DNA from 2 places in the Streptomyces sp. NBC_00829 genome. Region 2 is predicted to be linked to the other one. Evidence: predicted binding sites of a transcription regulator. Region 2 holds the regulator's gene; the other holds the start of a gene.

Region 1 (9,063 bases), 1.1 Mb from region 2:
GTCGCAAGCACCACTCCCGTGAACCTCGGTCCCGCCGCGGCGCTCTCGTGCCGCGAGTGCGGAGAGCGTTTCGACCTCGGCCCGATCTTCGCCTGCGCCTTGTGTTTCGGGCCGCTCGAAGTCGCGTACGACCTGCCGAGCGGCGACCCCGAGGCGCTGAAGAAGCGGATCGAAGCGGGTCCGAACAACATCTGGCGGTACGCCCCGCTGCTGCCCGTCCCCGCCGACGTGGCCGAGAAGCCGAACATCAACCCCGGCTTCACCAAGCTCGTGCAGGCCGACAACCTCGCCCGTGAGCTCGGCGTCACCGGCGGCCTGTACATCAAGGACGACTCCGGCAACCCGACGCACTCCTTCAAGGACCGCGTCGTCGCCATCGCCGTCGAGGCCGCGCGCGCCTTCGGCTTCACCACCCTGTCCTGCTCGTCCACCGGCAATCTCGCGGGCGCGGTCGGCGCCGCCGCCGCGCGGGCCGGCTTCCGCTCCTGTGTGTTCATCCCGCACGACCTGGAGCAGGGCAAGGTCGTCATGGCCGCGGTGTACGGGGGCGAGCTCGTCGGCATCGAGGGCAACTACGACGACGTCAACCGCTTCTGCTCCGAGCTCATCGGCGACCCGCTCGGCGAGGGCTGGGGCTTCGTCAACGTCAACCTCCGCCCGTACTACGGCGAGGGCTCCAAGACGCTGGCGTACGAGATCTGCGAGCAGCTCGGCTGGCGGCTGCCCGACCAGATCGTCATCCCAATCGCCTCGGGCTCGCAGCTCACGAAGATCGACAAGGGTCTGCAGGAGCTGATCAGGCTCGGCCTGGTCGAGGACAAGCCGTACAAGATCTTCGGCGCCCAGGCCGAGGGCTGCTCCCCGGTGTCGGCGGCCTTCAAGGCCGGGCACGACGTGGTGCGCCCGCAGAAGCCGGACACCATCGCCAAGTCGCTGGCGATCGGCAACCCGGCCGACGGTCCGTATGTGCTCGACATCGCCCGCCGCACCGGCGGTGCGGTCGAGGACGTCAACGACGAGCAGATCGTGGACGCGATCAAGCTGCTCGCCCGTACGGAGGGCATCTTCGCCGAGACCGCGGGCGGTGTGACCGTCGGCGTGACGAAGAAGCTGATCGAAGAGGGTGTGCTCGACCCGGCGCTCACCACCGTCGTCCTCAACACGGGTGACGGCCTCAAGACGCTCGACGCGGTGGCGCCGACGACCGGCCCGAGCGCGACGATCCGCCCGAGCCTGGACGCGTTCCGCGACGCCGGCCTGGCAGGCTGACCCGAGATCCGAGACTCAAGGAAGGCACGCACCATGAGCGTCAACGTCCGCATCCCCACCATCCTCCGCACGTACACGGGCGGGCAGGCCCAGGTCCCGGCGGAGGGCGCGACGCTCTCCGAGGTGATCGCCGACCTGGAGAAGAACCACACCGGCATCGCCGCGCGCGTCCTGGACGACCAGGGCAAGCTGCGCCGCTTCGTGAACGTGTACGTCAATGACGACGACGTCCGATTCGAGCAGGGGCTGGCGACGGCGACCCCGGACGGCGCAGGCGTGTCGATCATCCCCGCCGTCGCGGGCGGCTGAGCTACGCGGTGTTATCAGAATTGCCCCCTCCGCAAGAGAAGCGGAGGGGGCAATTCTGTATGGTTGAGCGCGGTACAGTTGGGGAAGCCCCCTCCGCTGCTTGTGCCGAGCGCATATGAGAATGCGCCCCGCGCCATCAAGAAGCAGCCAATGTGTTCGATCGAATCGCCTCTTAAGTGCCGTTTGTCGGGCCCGACTTGCCCCGGAATATTTTGAATTCGGGTTAATTCTCCGTTTGCGCGTGCCCGGAATTCTCGTCCGATTGACCTGTTGCAGAGGGCAGTTGGGCAGATACATTCAGCCGCGGTCGACGCGTTCCGGCGCACACTCTCCTCCTGTCGGGAGGGTGAGGTCTGACCCGGGTCCGCGAAGTGCGGTCCTGTGCAAGGGCCAGTAATAGGGGAGTTAGGCATGGCTCAGGGCACCGTCAAGTGGTTCAACGCGGAGAAGGGGTACGGCTTCATCGCGGTCGACGGTGGTGCGGATGTTTTCGTCCACTACAGCGCGATCCAGATGGACGGGTACCGCACCCTTGAGGAGGGTCAGCGGGTCGAATTCGAGATCTCGCAGGGCCAGAAGGGGCCGCAGGCGGACATGGTCAAGCTCGCCGTCTGATCTCGGCGCGATCGGCCACCGACGCACTCACGCGACACACTCAAGCCGAAGGGTCCGCATCCTAGGGGGATGCGGACCCTTCGTGCGTCCGCCGCCCTGTCCGGCGCTCCCGTACTCCGGCTGCGGCCCCTGTCCGGCGCTCCCGTACTCGTCCGCGCCCCCGCCGGGCGCCCCCGCGCGCTTCCGCGATCCGCGGGAGGCGCTTGCACTCTCCTAGGTCGAGTGCTAATCATTGGCGTTAGCACTCTGACAGTGAGAGTGACAACGAGGACCGGGTCGGTGAGGTCCGCAGGCCGTGTGGTGCAAGGAATCACAAGGCGTGCAGGCCGTCCGTCGCGGGCGCCAGCGCGGTCCGGAGAATCCACCCCAGTCCGGGAGGACCACTTCACATGGCCAAGATCATCGCGTTCGACGAGGAGGCACGGCGCGGTCTCGAGCGCGGGATGAACCAGCTCGCCGACGCCGTCAAGGTCACCCTTGGCCCCAAGGGCCGGAACGTCGTCCTCGAGAAGAAGTGGGGCGCCCCCACGATCACCAACGATGGTGTATCCATCGCCAAGGAGATCGAGCTCGAGGACCCGTACGAGAAGATCGGCGCCGAGCTGGTCAAGGAAGTCGCCAAGAAGACGGACGACGTCGCCGGTGACGGTACGACCACCGCGACCGTCCTCGCCCAGGCGCTCGTCCGCGAGGGCCTGCGCAACGTGGCGGCCGGCGCCAACCCGATGGCCCTCAAGCGCGGCATCGAGAAGGCCGTCGAGGCCGTCTCCGGCGCCCTGCTGGAGCAGGCCAAGGACGTGGAGACCAAGGAGCAGATCGCTTCGACGGCCTCCATCTCCGCCGCCGACACCCAGATCGGCGAGCTCATCGCCGAGGCGATGGACAAGGTCGGCAAGGAAGGCGTCATCACCGTCGAGGAGTCCCAGACCTTCGGTCTGGAGCTGGAGCTCACCGAGGGTATGCGCTTCGACAAGGGCTACATCTCGGCGTACTTCGCCACCGACATGGAGCGTATGGAGGCGTCGCTCGACGACCCGTACATCCTGATCGTCAACTCCAAGATCAGCAGCGTGAAGGACCTCCTGCCGCTGCTGGAGAAGGTCATGCAGTCGGGCAAGCCGCTGCTGATCATCGCCGAGGACGTCGAGGGCGAGGCCCTGTCCACGCTCGTCGTCAACAAGATCCGTGGCACCTTCAAGTCCGTTGCCGTCAAGGCCCCGGGCTTCGGCGACCGCCGCAAGGCGATGCTGAACGACATCGCCATCCTCACGGGCGGCACGGTCATCTCCGAGGAGGTCGGTCTCAAGCTTGAGAACGCCGGCCTGGACCTGCTGGGCCGCGCCCGCAAGGTCGTCATCACCAAGGACGAGACCACGATCGTCGACGGCTCCGGTGAGAGCGACCAGGTTGCCGGTCGTGTGAACCAGATCCGTGCCGAGATCGAGAACAGCGACTCGGACTACGACCGTGAGAAGCTCCAGGAGCGCCTCGCGAAGCTGGCCGGCGGCGTGGCCGTCATCAAGGCCGGTGCCGCGACCGAGGTCGAGCTCAAGGAGCGCAAGCACCGCATCGAGGACGCCGTTCGCAACGCGAAGGCGGCCGTCGAGGAGGGCATCGTCGCCGGTGGTGGCGTGGCCCTGCTCCAGGCCGCCTCGGTCTTCGAGAAGCTCGAGCTCCAGGGCGACGAGGCCACCGGTGCCGCGATCGTCAAGCTCGCGCTGGAGGCCCCGCTCAAGCAGATCGCCGTCAACGGTGGTCTTGAGGGTGGAGTCGTCGTCGAGAAGGTGCGCAACCTGGCTGTCGGCCACGGTCTGAACGCCGCGACCGGCGAGTACGTCGACATGATCGCCGAAGGCATCATCGACCCCGCGAAGGTGACCCGCTCTGCTCTGCAGAACGCGGCCTCCATCGCGGCGCTGTTCCTGACCACCGAGGCCGTCATCGCCGACAAGCCGGAGAAGGCGTCCGCCGCCGCTCCGGGCGGCATGCCGGGCGGTGACATGGACTTCTGATCGGCCTCTGGTTGATCAACCGTCCTGACGAAGGGCGGCACCCCACTCCCAGGGGGTGCCGCCCTTCGGCGTTCCGGCTCCCGGAGGCCGGCCGACGGCGGGAACGGAGCTGTTGCCCGGCTCGCGGTGACCGTGGTGGATTCGGCGATATTCCGTCACAAAGCTGTGAAGCTTTTCCGCCACGCTGATGTTCTGTCCGGCGCACCCGCGCTGCTCACCCGGGGGGAACATCAGATGAGTACCGTTCGCAGATCCGCCGTCGTCCTCGCCGCCGTGTCCGCACTGGCCCTGACAGCCTGTGAGCCCACCGGGGGCTCCGGCGACCCGGCGGGCGGAGGAGCCGCGAAGCCGATCGCGAGCCCGTCCAAGGCCGTGAAGCCGCCGAAGCCCGCGATCCCCGTGGCCTCCCCGAGCGCAAAGCCGTCGAGCGCCCCCTCGGCCGAACCGTCGGCCGACCCCGAGTACTCCCTCTTCCCGTGCAGCACATACGACGTGACCTTCACCGCGAGCCTCGCCGACGTCACGACGAGCAGCTACCTGCTGAAGATCACGAACAAGAGCAAGAAGCCCTGCAAGGCCCTGGACTTCCCCATCGTGACCTTCGGCGACCTCGACGGCGCGGCGAACGAGCGCAAAGAGACGGACCCCGGGACCCCCCTCACGCTCAAGCCGGGGCAGTCGGCCTACGCCGGTCTGATGGGCGGCAAGAACGACGGCAAGGGCAAGACCGTCTCGTACATCAAGATGACCATGAACACGGAGTCCGACCTGGAGCAGAAGCCGCTGAAGGCGTCGACTCCCGGCCTGTACGTGTCGCCCACCAACTCCGTGACGGCGTGGCTGAGCAACGCGGAGGACGCGCTCAGCCTGTAGGCGGTGTGCTCTTGAGGTCCGCGACGAAGGACGACCACGCGGCGGTCCCGAACACGAGGTTCGGGCCGCCGGGGTTCTTGGAGTCGCGGACGGGGACGAGGTGGGGGTGGCCGTCGGCGACTTCGAGGCAGTCGCCGCCGTCGCCTCCGCTGTGGGTGGACTTGCGCCAGGTGGCCATCTCCAGGCAGTCGGCTCCGCTGCCGCCGCTGTAGCTGGACTTGTGCCAGACGGCTGTCGTCAGGTCGTACTCATGGCTGCTGATCCTCATGTGCGTAATCCTCCGCCACTGACGAGATCAGGGCCAAGGACGTTTCCGGCGACAGTGCGCAGGCCCTGATCAGATCGTAGGTCAGTTCGTGACTGGTGACGGTCGCGGGATCGTCCTGCAACTGACCTGAGCCCAGGCCCTGGAGATACGCCAGAGGGGGTGCGTCGGTGAAGGACATCAACTTGAGAGAGCCGTTCAGCGAGGCGTGCGCGCCCGCCTCGAAGGGCATCACCTGCACGATGATCCGGCGCTGCCGCGCCAGCCCCGCCACATGCCGCAGCGCCGTCGCCATCACCGGCGCCCCGCCGACCCTCCTGCGTAACACCGCCTCATCCAGAACCGCCCACAACAGCGGCTTCGTTGGATCGTCGAGAAGGTGCGCGCGGTCGAGCCTCGCCTCGACCAGTTCGTCGATCACGTCCTCCGTCGCCGTCGGCTGATACGCCCGGAACACCGCTCGCGCGTACGCCTCCGTCTGCAACAGGCCCGGAATCAGCAGCGGCGCGTACTCCTTGATGGTCGTCGCGATCGCTTCCGCCTCCGCCGCCTCGGCGAAATGGTCCGGATAGCGCGACTTGCAGGACACCCGGCAGTTCCGCTGGAAGAACCCGTCCGTCCCCAGGATCTCGTCTATCTGCCCCGCGTACTCCGGCTGCATCCTCCGCGTCCCCGACTCCAGCTGGCCGATGAACGAGCCGCTCACGAACAGCGGGCGGCCCAGTTCCTCCTGGGTGAGACCCGCCTTCTCGCGGGCGTGGCGCAGTTCCGCGCCGAGCAGGGCGCGGGGGGAGGACGACGGGTCGAGGTCCTTCGGGCCGGGCATGGGCAACTCCTCGTCTCACACGTGGGGTTGTTGGGCTGCCGTATCTGGCCAGGCTAACCAGCCACCGGCCACTCTGTGTACGTAATGCGAACACTCAGCGTGGTGGAGGTGCCTGGTCATGGTGGTGCGATCGGCGGAGCGGCTGCGAGCCGCCGAAGAGGTCGTGGCCCAACTGCGGGGCGAACTGGACGAGGTGGGCGTGAGCCTGCCGTCGCTGGGGGTGGATGTGGTGTCCCTGGCGAGCGAGTCGACGTATCCGCTCCTGGAGCTGGGCCGCTGCAATCTGGACACGGCACTGCGGCTCGCCGCCGTCCTGCACGCGGTACGGCGGTGAAGGCGGGGGACTTCGTGGTCGACGCCCGCGACGGGCGGGTCGGCGAGGTCATGGGCCACGAGGGCGTGTACGTACAGCTGAGGCCGCCCGGCGGCGGGCGGGAGTGGGACTGCCCGCCCGAGGCCCTGAGCCCGGCGCCGCCGGGTGACGTGCTGCGGGAGCGGGTGCGCCGGCTCAACACGGTGAGCCGTCAGGAGACCGGTCAGCTCACCGCCACCGGTGGTGCCGGGGAGCGGGCCGGGGGCTCGGGAACGGAACCCGGGGAGACGACCAGCAGGTCGCATCGGCCGACTCCGTAGGAGAGCAGACAGATCGTGTGAGGGCGCGGGAGCGCCGCGGAGCGGTTGATGTGGACGACGCGCCCACCGACGAGCAGGCTCTCGGGCCGTGCCCTCCACATCGACCTGCTGACGGTGACCCGGGTGATGCCGGGCCAGCGTTCCTCCAGTGCCGCGAGGAGCGCGGGCAGTTCACGGCCGAGGTCGTGGCTGCGGGGCCACCATGTGCCGTCGAGCCGGTGGGGTCCGGTGGGCAGCAGGGTCAGCCGGGCGGGAGGGCCGGGGTACGGGATCGTGGGCGGGGCCGGGGGCATCGTCCGTTCGGCGTTCACCATATTCTCCGCGCTCCTCTCACGGCGTGCACGGACGGTGGTGGAGCGTGGTTGCCGGGCGGCCGTGGGGTGTGTGTGGTGTCCACGGTGAGGTGGAGCCGGGTTCCGGTCGATGTGTCGCCGGCGGGGTAACTGCGCTGCTCCGTACTCGCGAACACGGCGCGCAGAGCCTGTGCCACCTTGCGTGCGACATCGGGAGAGGCCGCGACGATGCGAACCTCGGCGAGGCCCGGCTCGGGCAGCGTGTCATCGGGAGGAGCGGGAGCGTCGGTGATGATCCTGGGCATGAGCACAGGGTGTTCGGTCGTCGCGGACATGGCGCGAACCTGTCTCCGGTCACCGCCTGGGCGGTGGCCGACATAGTCGCTCACCGAGAACGGCGCCCGCGTGAAAGCTGACGTACGACATGCTCCCGATATCCCCACCCTACGCCCCTGGCCTCCGGTCCCGCGGCGGCGAGCGGCCCGGAGTTGGTCAGCGGGCGGGGGCCGGTTCGTCCGCGGAGGCGGGGGCGGCCGACGCGCCGGGCGCTGCTTCCGCGTTGAACTCCGTCAGCATCTGCCTGCTGAAGCCGAAGACGTAGGTGGCGAGGAAGCCCACCGCATAGCCCACCACCAGCCCGCACCCGTAGACCGCGATCGCCTCGCCAAGGCCCCTGTTGCCCTGGAGGAGCGGGAAGAGGGCCCAGCCCGAGGGGCCGATCGCCGTCGAACCCACCTTGTCGCCCAGCATGCTGAACAGGCCGATGAAGCCGCCGCCGAACGCGCCGCCGACGCAGGCCGTGACGAACGGGCGGCCGAGCGGCAGGGAGACGCCGTAGATCAGGGGCTCGCCGACGCCCAGGAGGCCCGCCGGGAGCGCGGACCTGATGGTGGAGCGGATCGCGGTGTTGTGGCGGAGGCGGACGTAGACCGCCGTCGCCGCGCCGACCTGGCCCGCGCCCGCCATCGCGAGGATCGGGAGCAGGACCGTGTAGCCCTGCTGCTCGATCAGCGTGGTGTGGATCGGGATCAGCGCCTGGTGCAGGCCCAGCATCACCAGCGGGAGGAAGAGCCCGCCGAGCACGAAGCCCGCGCCCGCGCCGCCGTGGGTCAGCAGCCGGTCCGCGAAGGTGCCGATCGCGGTGGAGACCTCACCGGCGACGTACATCAGGCCGAAGAGGGTGACCAGGCCGGAGATGAGCACGGTCAGGGTCGGGGTGACCAGCACGTCGAGCGACTCGGGCACCCAGCGGCGGCACCACTTCTCGACGTACACCGCCAGTGCCGCCGCACCCAGCGCGCCGAGGACTCCGCCCTGGCCCGGGGCGAGCGTCACGCCGAAGGCGGTCACCTTCGCCACCCCGGCGTACACGATGATCGCGGCGACCGCGCCGCCGAGGACCGGGGTGCCGCCGAACTCCTTCGCTGTGTTGTGGCCGACGAAGACGGCGATCAGCGACATGAAGCCGGACGCGACGGCGGCCAGCGCCGGGACGAGGGCGGGGGCCCGGCCGAGGTTGGTGAGCAGACCGCCCAGGCCGGCGATGATGCCGCAGCCGATGAGCGCCGGGATCAGCGGCACGAAGATGTTCGCGATCCGGCGCAGGAAGAGCTTCAGGGGCGTGGCGTTCCTGGCCTTCCGGGCGGCTTTCAGTGCCGCGCCCCGGTCGGCCAGTGCGTCCGCGGTGACGGAGGAGCCCGCGACGAGAGCCTCGAACTCGGGGGTGACCCGGGCGACCGTTCCCGGGCCGAGCACGATCTGGCAGGTGTCGTCCCGGACCACGCCCAGCACGGCCGGATGCGCCATGAGGGCCTTCTCCTGCACGAGCGACGCGTCACGCAGGCCGAGGCGCAGGCGGGTCATGCAGTGGGCGACGGAGGTGATGTTGCGGGCGCCGCCGACCAAGGGAAGGAGGTCGGCGGCGATGGCGCTGTGCTTCGCGTCGGACATGGTGCGGATGCCTTGCTG
Region 2 (9,063 bases):
GCGGCAGCCGCCGACGAAGGCGAGGTCGAAGACGTGCGTGTCGTAGACCGGGTCGAAGGCGCGCTCGGAGAGGAACGCAAGGTGTTTCCCGTCGAGCGTGAAGGCGGGCTGGAAATCGCAGAAGCGCAGCGGGGTCGCCTCGGAGACGGACAGTTCGGTGGTGCCGGCGAGCTTGAGCTGGCGCAGCGGGTCGGGCCCGGCGTGCGACCAGGCGAGCCATCCGGAGTCGGGCGAGAAGGCGAGACCGGTCGCTTCGCCGTGCTCGCTGCGGTCGACCTCGCGGACCTCGCCCGACTCGCGGTCGACGAGCAGGACGCGGCCGTCGTGCGAGGCGACGGCCGCGCGGCTGCCGTCGGGTGCCACGGAGAGGCTCAGCACGCGGCCGAGCCGGCCGGCCCCGAGCCTGCGGGGCGTCGCGCCGGGCGCCGGGCCGGTGGCCGGCGCGAATTCGAGGGCGTCGTCGCCCTCGGCGTCGGTGACCCAGACGACCTGCTCCTCGCCGTCGACCCGGAAGGTGCGGGGCAGCCTGGCGCGGACGCCGGGCTCCGCGGCCAGTGCCCGCGCGGGCCCCTCGCGGTGGGTGACCCAGTGGATGCCTCCCCGGATCTCGACGGCGCTGCCGCGGCCCGTGTGGTCCGGCGTGGCGGTCCCGAGGTGGCGCTCGGACCTGACCGGACGCGGGCGCAGATCGGTGCGCTGGCCGCCGAGCCGGATGTCCAGGCGGCGGGGTTCGGCGGTGCGGAGGTCGTCGACGATCCACAGCTCACCGGCGCGGGAGTAGACGACACGGGTGCCGTCGGTGGCTGCGTGGCGGGCGTAGAAGCCGTCGACCGGGGTGTGCCGCCGCAGTCCGGATCCGTCCGGGAGGGAGGAGTACAGCGCTCCCACGCCCTCGTGGTCGGAGAGGAACGCGATCCTGTCCCCCACCCACAGCGGGTACTCCATGTTCCCGTCGAGATCCTCGTGGAGGCGTACGAACTCCCCCTCGCCCGACGGGTCGATCCACAGCTTGCCCGCCGTGCCGCCCCGGTAGCGCTTCCAGGCGGCGGCCTCGCGCCCCATGGTGGCGGAGAGCAGCAACGTCCGCGGGCCGTACGCCACACCGCCCACGGGTCCGTACGGCAGCACGGCCGCGGGCCCGCCGTCGAGCGGCACCGCCCGCGCCCAGGTGCGGCGCAGCGAGGCCTGGCCGTGGGTGCTGATCGCGAGGACCTCACCGTCCGGGGTCCAGCCGCGTACGGACGTCTTCGCGCTGCCCCAGTACGTCAGCCGGTCCGCGGGTCCGCCGTCGACGGGCGCGAGATGCACCTCGGGCGCACCGGCCCGCAGCGAGGACCAGGCGATGTGCGCGCCGTCGGGCGAGATCCTGGGGTGGTTCACCGGAACGTTGTCGGCGCTCACGCGCCACGCCCGGCCGCCGTCGATCGGGGCGACCCAGACGTCGTCCTCTGCGGTGAAGGCGATCAACTCGCCGTGGACATGCGGGAACCGGAGGTAGGCAGGCTGAGTCACACGGTCACCCTAGGCAGGCGACCGCTGCCGGGTCACGGCTTTGGGATCACTTGGCCGGACCACCGCGGGTCGTGTCCCGCGTGCCGGATCACTTGCCACGGCGCCGCGTGCCGCGGTGCCGCGCGCCCGGTCACTTGCCCGGAGCTGCCGTCACGGTCACCGTCACCGTGACGGTCGGGCGCGGCTGCCCGTCCGGACGGTGAGTGGACGGGGTGCTGCTCGGCGCGGCGTCGCAGTTGCCGAGCACGCTGGCCTCGAAGACGACCTTGCCGCCGACCCTGGCGACGAGTCTGCCGCGTACGCACGTCCCCGAACGCTCGTCGGTCACCTTGCCCTTGAGCGTGATCTCCTGGCCGGATTCGGTCTCGCCGCGGCAGTCGACGGTGGCCGTGCTCGGTCTGCTCGGCGTTGCGGATGCGCCGCCGCCCGCCTTGCCGTTGTCCACCTTCGCCGTGCAGCTGAGCCAGCGCACAGCGAAGCCGAGGCGCTCCAGCGTGCTCGTCCCGGTCTTGTCGGTGGTGACCGCGACGGCGGCGGAACTCAGGCCGTCGGCGATCGGATCACAGGCGGCGACGCCCGCAACCGCGGTTCCGGCAGCGCAGATTGCGACCAGGGTGCGCCCGTAGCGCGTTCCTCTCATGCCCCGCATAGAGGGCAGGGTGACAGCTGATGCCCGGCAGGAAAAGGGTGGTTGCGGACAGTCCTGGCCCCGTACGGTCGTCGACATGGCGGAGAGAAACGGCGCGATCCCGCCGCGCGCGTGAGGGCGGGGCGGGGCGGGCGAGGCAGGCAGGTGGCCGAGCGGCGGAGCCGAAGGGCGGGGCCGTACGGCGCCCGGAGCGGGCCCTAGGACCAGCGGCCCGTGCGGCCGAGCAGCAGGGCCGTCGCGGCCGTACCCGCCGTGGAGGTGCGCAGCACACTGCGTCCCAGCCGGTACGGCTTCGCGCCCGCGGCGGCGAACGCCGCCAACTCCTCCGGCGAGACGCCCCCTTCGGGCCCCACCACCAGCACGATCGACCCCTCGGCCGGCAGGTCGGCCGTGGCCAGCGGCTCGGCGCCCTCCTCGTGCAGCACGGCGGCGAAATCGGCTTCGGCCAGAAGGGACGCGACCTGCTTGGTCGTTGCCGCGTCCGCGACGTCCGGGAAGCGGAGCCGACGGGACTGCTTGCCCGCCTCACGGGCGGTGGCCCGCCACTTGGCGAGGGACTTGGCGCCCCGCTCCCCCTTCCACTGCGTGATGCAGCGTGCGGCGGCCCATGGCACGACCGCGTCCACCCCCGTCTCCGTCATGGTCTCGACGGCGAGCTCGCCACGGTCGCCCTTCGGCAGGGCCTGGACGACGGTGATCCGGGGAGTGGGCTCCGGCTCGGTGGGGAACTCGAACGGCTCGACGATCAGCCGGTCCTTGCCCTCGGTCCGCAGGACCACACCGGCGGCCCCGCGCCCCCTGCCGTCCGTGAGCACGATGTCCTCGCCGGACTGCAGCCTGCGTACGGAGACGGCGTGCCGTCCCTCGGGCCCGTCCAGGGTGACGATCGCCCCGGCACCCACGCCCTCCAGGGAGTCCACGACGAACACGGGTGCGGTCATCGGGAACCGCCCGGCGCCAGCGCTGCGCGCGCGGAGTCCGTCTCGGCGACCAGCACGTCGACCAGGTGTCCGGCGGGCAGCTCACGCGCCAGCCGGTGGCCCTGACCGGCCCACAGCGCCATGCCCTGGGCGTCGCCCGCCTTGGCCGCGGCCTTGCGCAGGCTGCTCGTCATGTGGTGCACCTGGGGATAGGCGGCGGGGGCGTACGGACCGTGCTCGCGCATGAAACGGTTGACGAGGCCGCGGGCGGGCCGCCCGGAGAAGGCCCGGGTGATTTCGGTACGGACGAAGAGGGGGTTGGTCATGGCCTGCTTGTGCAGCGCGTTCGCGCCCGACTCGGGGCAGACCAGGAACGCCGTCCCGAGCTGCGCCGCTGCCGCGCCGGCCGCGAGCGTGCCCGCGATCTGACCGCCGCGCATCAGGCCGCCCGCGGCGATGACCGGCAGCTGCACGGACTCATGGACCAGCGCGACGAGCGTCAGCAGCCCGACACCGGCGCCGTCGGCCGCGGGGTCGTCACGGTGGGTGCCCTGGTGGCCGCCTGCCTCGATGCCCTGCACACACACGGCGTCGGCGCCCGCCCACTGGGCCGCCTGCGCCTCTTCCGGCGTGGTCACGGTGACGACGGTGAACGTACCGGCCTTGGAGAACGAGTCGAGCACGTCCCGCGTCGGGCAGCCGAAGGTGAAGGAGACGACGGGCACCGGGTCGTCGAGGAGGATGGCCAGCTTGGCCTCGTAGCCGTCATCGCGCCCGGAGTCGGGATCGCCGATCGGGGTCTCGTACCAGGCGGCCTCACCGGCGAGCTGATGACGGTAGACCTCGACGGCGGCGGAGTCGGCGGTGTTGGGCTGCGGCATGAACAGATTCACGCCGAAGGGCTGGGCGGTGAGCCCCCGGATCCGTTTGACCTCCTGGTACATGCCGTCCGCGGTCTTGTACCCGGCGGCCAGGAACCCGAGCCCGCCGGCTTCGGACACGGCGGCGGCCAGCTGCGGGCAGGATGCGCCGCCTGCCATGGGGGCCTGCACGATCGGGAAACGGCAGAGATCGGCCAGTGCGGAGGACATGGAGGCATGGTGCCATGCTGGCGTCGCGCCACCGAATCGGGCGTTCCACGCCTGTGCGCGGGCCCGACCGGGGGCGGGCTTGCGGAACCCGCGCGCGTGTCCTCGATCGCCGGAGGGGCTTGATGTACCGGCCCCCACCTGGCCTCCGCCGCACCGACCAGCCCCGCCGGCGATGGAGGCGCGGGGGTCCGAGGGGCAGCGCCCCCGGGCCCCCGCCCAGACCGGTCAGCGGCCGTTGAACGCGTCCTTCAGGCGGGAGAACAGCCCCTGCTGTCCGGGCTGGAACTGACCTGTCGGCCGCTCCTCCCCGCGCAGCTTCGCCAGGTCCCGCAGCAGCCTCTCCTGCTCCGCGTCCAGCTTCGACGGGGTCATGACCTCGACATGCACGATCAGGTCGCCCCGGCCCCCGCCCCGCAGGTGCGTGATGCCGCGCCCGTGCAGCGGGATCGACTGCCCCGACTGCGTGCCCGGGCGGATGTCGACCTCTTCCATGCCGTCCAGCGTCTCCAGCGGGCACTTCGTGCCCAGGGCCGCCGCCGTCATCGGGATCGTCACCGTGCAGTGCAGATCGTCGCCGCGCCGCTGGAAGACCGCGTGCGGCAGCTCGTGGATCTCGACGTACAGATCGCCCGCGGGACCGCCCCCGGGGCCGACCTCGCCCTCGCCCGCGAGCTGGATGCGCGTGCCGTTGTCGACGCCCGCCGGGATCTTCACCGTCAGCGTGCGGCGCGAACGGATACGTCCGTCGCCCGCGCACTCGGGGCACGGCGTCGGCACCACGGTGCCGAAGCCCTGGCACTGGGGGCACGGGCGCGATGTCATGACCTGGCCCAGGAAGGACCGGGTCACCTGCGAGACCTCACCGCGGCCACGGCACATGTCACAGGTCTGCGCGGAGGTGCCGGGAGCGGCGCCCTCGCCCGAGCAGGTCGTGCACACGACGGCCGTGTCGACCTGGATGTCCTTCGTCGTGCCGAAGGCGGCCTCGTTGAGATCGATCTCCAGGCGGATCATCGCGTCCTGGCCCCGGCGCGTACGCGACCTGGGTCCCCGCTGCGACGCCGTCCCGAAGAACGCGTCCATGATGTCCGAGAAGTTCCCGAAGCCACCGGCTCCGAAGCCGCCCGCGCCACCGCCGCCGGCCTGCGACAGGGGATCCCCGCCGAGGTCGTAGACCTGCTTCTTCTGCGGATCGGAGAGCACCTCGTAGGCGGCGTTGATCTCCTTGAAGCGCTCCTGCGTCTTCGGGTCCGGATTCACATCCGGGTGGAGTTCACGCGCAAGCCGGCGGAAGGCCTTCTTGATCTCGTCCTGCGATGCGTCGCGGCGTACGCCGAGTACGGCGTAGTAGTCCGTGGCCACTTACGACTCCGCCAGGATCTGTCCGACGTAACGTGCCACTGCGCGTACCGCTCCCATCGTTCCGGGGTAGTCCATGCGGGTCGGTCCGACCACGCCGAGTTTGGCAACTGCCTCGTCGCCCGAACCGTAGCCGACGGCGACGACGGACGTGGAGTTGAGGCCCTCATGGGCGTTCTCATGACCGATCCGTACAGTCATGCCCATACCGCCCGATTCCTTGGCCTCACCGAGGAGCTTGAGGAGCACGACATGCTCCTCCAGCGCTTCGAGCACGGGCCGGATCGTCAGCGGGAAGTCGTGCCCGAAGCGGGTCAGATTGGCGGTGCCGCCGATCACCAGCCGCTCCTCGGTCTCCTCGACCAGGGTTTCGAGCAGGGTCGAGAGCACCGTGGAGACGGTGCCCCTGTCCTCCGCATCGAAGGATTCGGGAAGGTCCTGCACCAGCTGCGGCACGTCCGCGAACCGCCGCCCGACGACCCTGCTGTTGAGCCGGGCCCGCAGATCGGCGAGCGAGGTCTCGGCGAACGGCGCGGGGCAGTCGATCATGCGCTGCTCGACCCGTCCCGTGTCCGTGATCAGCACGAGCATCAGCCGGGCGGGCGCCAGGGACAGGAGCTCCACGTGCCGGACGGTGGACCGGGTCAGCGAGGGGTACTGGACGACCGCGACCTGCCGGGTCAGCTGCGCAAGGAGCCGGACCGTACGGCCGACGACGTCGTCGAGGTCGACGGCTCCGTCCAGGAAGTTCTGGATGGCACGGCGCTCGGGCGACGACAGCGGCTTGACGCCGGCCAGCTTGTCGACGAAGAGGCGGTAGCCCTTGTCCGTGGGAATGCGCCCGGCACTCGTATGAGGCTGGGCGATGAAGCCCTCCTCTTCGAGCACCGCCATGTCGTTGCGGACCGTGGCCGGGGAGACCCCGAGCTTGTGACGCTCGGTGAGCGCCTTGGAGCCGACGGGCTCCTCGGTGCCGACATAGTCCTGGACGATGGCGCGCAGCACCTCGAGTCTGCGTTCGCTGAGCATCGCGCACACCTCCAGCTGTGATTCCTCGGCGACTGCTTGGCACTCGCCGCGTACGAGTGCCAGCATTGTCCCGTGCCAGTGTACGGCCGCGGGGTGTACCTCTAGCAAGGGCGGCCGACCGGGGCGGCCGACCAGGCTACCGCGAGACGCCGCTGGTCGTTGCGGATAGCGTCGCTGTATGGACGTCCGTTGGGAAGACTTCGGCTGGGAGCGGCTGGCCGACGGGGTGGGGCGCAGGCGGTTGCCGGTCTGGGACGCGACCTCCGGTTTGATCGCCGGGGAGGACGGTGCCCTGCTGTACGACACGGGTGCGACGCTCCGCGAGGGCGCGGAGCTGCGTGCCCAGGCGCAGGCCCTGCTGGGGGGCCGCCGCGTGACGCATATCGCACTGAGCCATCCCCACTTCGACCATGTGCTGGGGACGGCGGCGTTCTCGGGCACGGAGGTGTACGGCGCGGTCGGTCTCGCCGACCTGATGAGGCGGGAGCGGGACGGGATCCGCGATTCGGCGGTGGGGCACGGGGTCGACCCGGCCGAGGCGGCGGAGGCGGTCGACGTGCTCGTGGCCCCGCACCACCCGGTCTGCGGCGAGTGGACACTCGACCTGGGCGGCCGGCAGGTGCTGCTGGCGAACGTGGGCCCCGGGCACTCGGGTCACGATCTGGCGGTCCTGGTGCCGGGCGGCCCGGAGGTGGTGTTCTGCGGAGACCTGGTGGAGGAGTCCGGCGAGCCCCAGGCGGGCCCGGACGCGATCCCGTCGCGCTGGCCTGCCGCGCTGGACCGGCTGCTGTCGCTCGGCGGTGAGGACGCGGTGTACGTACCGGGCCACGGCGCGGTCGTCGACGCGGCGTTCGTACGCGCCCAACGCGACGTGCTGGCGGCGCGGTTCGGGGTGTCGTAGCGTCTGGCGAATGCGCAGCTACAGCCCGGATCTGACCCCACCCTGGAAGAAGTCGCAGCCCGCACCCGAGGTGCCGGCCGAGCCCGATCTGGTCGTGGAGGAGGTCGGCACCGGGTTCTGCGGTGCGGTGATCCGATGCGAGAAGACGGCGCAGGGCCCGACGGTGACGCTGGAGGACCGCTTCGGCAAGCACCGGGTGTTCCCGATGGTCCCGCGGGGCTTCCTGCTGGAGGGCCGCGTCGTCACGCTCGTACGCCCCTCGGCGGCGGGTCCGGTGCGCCCGGCCCGTACGGCTTCGGGCTCCGTCGCCGTTCCGGGCGCGCGGGCCCGGGTGGCGCGGGCGGGACGCATCTACGTCGAGGGCCGGCACGACGCTGAGCTGGTGGAGCGGGTGTGGGGCGACGACCTGCGGATCGAGGGCGTGGTCGTGGAGTACCTGGAGGGCATCGACGACCTGCCCGCGATCGTTCGCGACTTCTCGCCGGGCCCGGACGCGCGCCTGGGCGTGCTGGTGGACCATCTGGTGCCGGGTTCGAAGGAGTCCCGGATCGCCGCGGAGGTCTCCTCCGCTCACGCGCTGGTGGTGGGCCACCCGTACATCGACGTCTGGGAGGCGGTGAAGCCGTCCTCGGTCGGCATCACCGCGTGGCCTTCGGTTCCTCGGGGGCAGGACTGGAAGACCGGGGTGTGCGCGGCGCTGGGCTGGCCGCGGAACACGGGGGCCGCGTGGCAGCGGATTCTGGCCGCGGTCCGCTCGTACAAGGACGTGGAGCCGGCACTGCTGGGCAGGGTGGAGGAGCTGATCGACTTCGTGACGGCGCCGCCGGGTACCGACCGCGACTGAGGCGCGGTCCCGGGCACGGCCCCCACGGGACTCGGGAGCCGTGCGACACCGCGAGGCACGGGAGCCGGGCGACCACGGCGAGGCACCGAGGCAGCGGGCGAGCACCGCGAGGCACCGAGGCCGGGCGACCACCGCGAGGCACCGGGGCAGCGGGCGAGCACCGCGAGGCACCGAGGCCGGGCGACGACCGCGAGGCACCGAGGCAGCGGGCGAGCACCGCGAGGCACCGGGGCCGGGCGACCACCCGAGACGCAGCCCCCCGGGTCTTGCGGGGCAGGGCTGCTGGGCCCGACCGTCAGTCCACCAGGTCCCGCACCACCGCGTCCGCCAGCAGGCGCCCCCACAGCGTCAGCACGGCCCGCCCCTGTTCGTACGCCCCCGGCTCCAGCAGGCCGTCCTCGAGCGCCCGCCCCGCCGCCGCAAGGCCGGCCGTGCGCAGGAGCGACAGTTCGCAGCCCTCCCGCAGCCGCAGTTCGAGCAGGATCCTCTCCACGCGGCGGTCCTCCGCCGGGAGCACCTCACGGCCCGCACCCGGCGACCGGTTCTCCGCGAGTGCCGCGGCGTACGCGCCGGGGTGCTTCACGTTCCACCACCGCACCCCGCCCACATGGCTGTGCGCGCCCGGGCCCGCTCCCCACCAGTCGGCTCCGCGCCAGTACAGCTCGTTGTGCAGGCACCGGCCGGCCGGTGAAGTGGCCCAGTTCGAAACCTCGTACCAGTCGAAGCCCGCCTCGGCGAGCAGGGAGTCGGCGATCAGA

What was found. Region 2 encodes HrcA, which represses chaperone genes, less so after heat shock. Its sites were predicted from a motif close to TTNGCACTCNGNNNNNCNGAGTGCNAA; they were not measured.
Region 1: a site for HrcA is predicted at 2,396-2,422, ahead of groL (chaperonin GroEL). Genes of this name have one in related genera too.

Annotation. Positions count from the first base shown of each region.
Region 1 covers NZ_CP108867.1:4,413,855-4,422,917, forward strand. Annotated here, with positions in the region: gene thrC (threonine synthase) at 1-1,269, shown strand, start outside; gene OG293_RS19445 (MoaD/ThiS family protein) at 1,303-1,578, shown strand; gene OG293_RS19450 (cold-shock protein) at 1,990-2,193, shown strand; gene groL (chaperonin GroEL) at 2,583-4,205, shown strand; gene OG293_RS19460 (DUF4232 domain-containing protein) at 4,440-5,078, shown strand; gene OG293_RS19465 (DUF397 domain-containing protein) at 5,068-5,346, opposite strand; gene OG293_RS19470 (Scr1 family TA system antitoxin-like transcriptional regulator) at 5,327-6,169, opposite strand; gene OG293_RS19475 (hypothetical protein) at 6,288-6,503, shown strand; gene OG293_RS19480 (DUF5994 family protein) at 6,706-7,116, opposite strand; gene OG293_RS19485 (PTS transporter subunit EIIC) at 7,588-9,045, opposite strand.
Region 2 covers NZ_CP108867.1:5,550,549-5,559,611, reverse strand. Annotated here, with positions in the region: gene OG293_RS24640 (S41 family peptidase) at 1-1,512, opposite strand, end outside; gene OG293_RS24635 (hypothetical protein) at 1,643-2,161, opposite strand; gene OG293_RS24630 (16S rRNA (uracil(1498)-N(3))-methyltransferase) at 2,359-3,102, opposite strand; gene OG293_RS24625 (nitronate monooxygenase) at 3,099-4,172, opposite strand; gene dnaJ (molecular chaperone DnaJ) at 4,398-5,534, opposite strand; gene hrcA (heat-inducible transcriptional repressor HrcA) at 5,535-6,560, opposite strand; gene OG293_RS24610 (MBL fold metallo-hydrolase) at 6,739-7,461, shown strand; gene OG293_RS24605 (DUF3097 domain-containing protein) at 7,472-8,305, shown strand; gene hemW (radical SAM family heme chaperone HemW) at 8,601-9,063, opposite strand, start outside.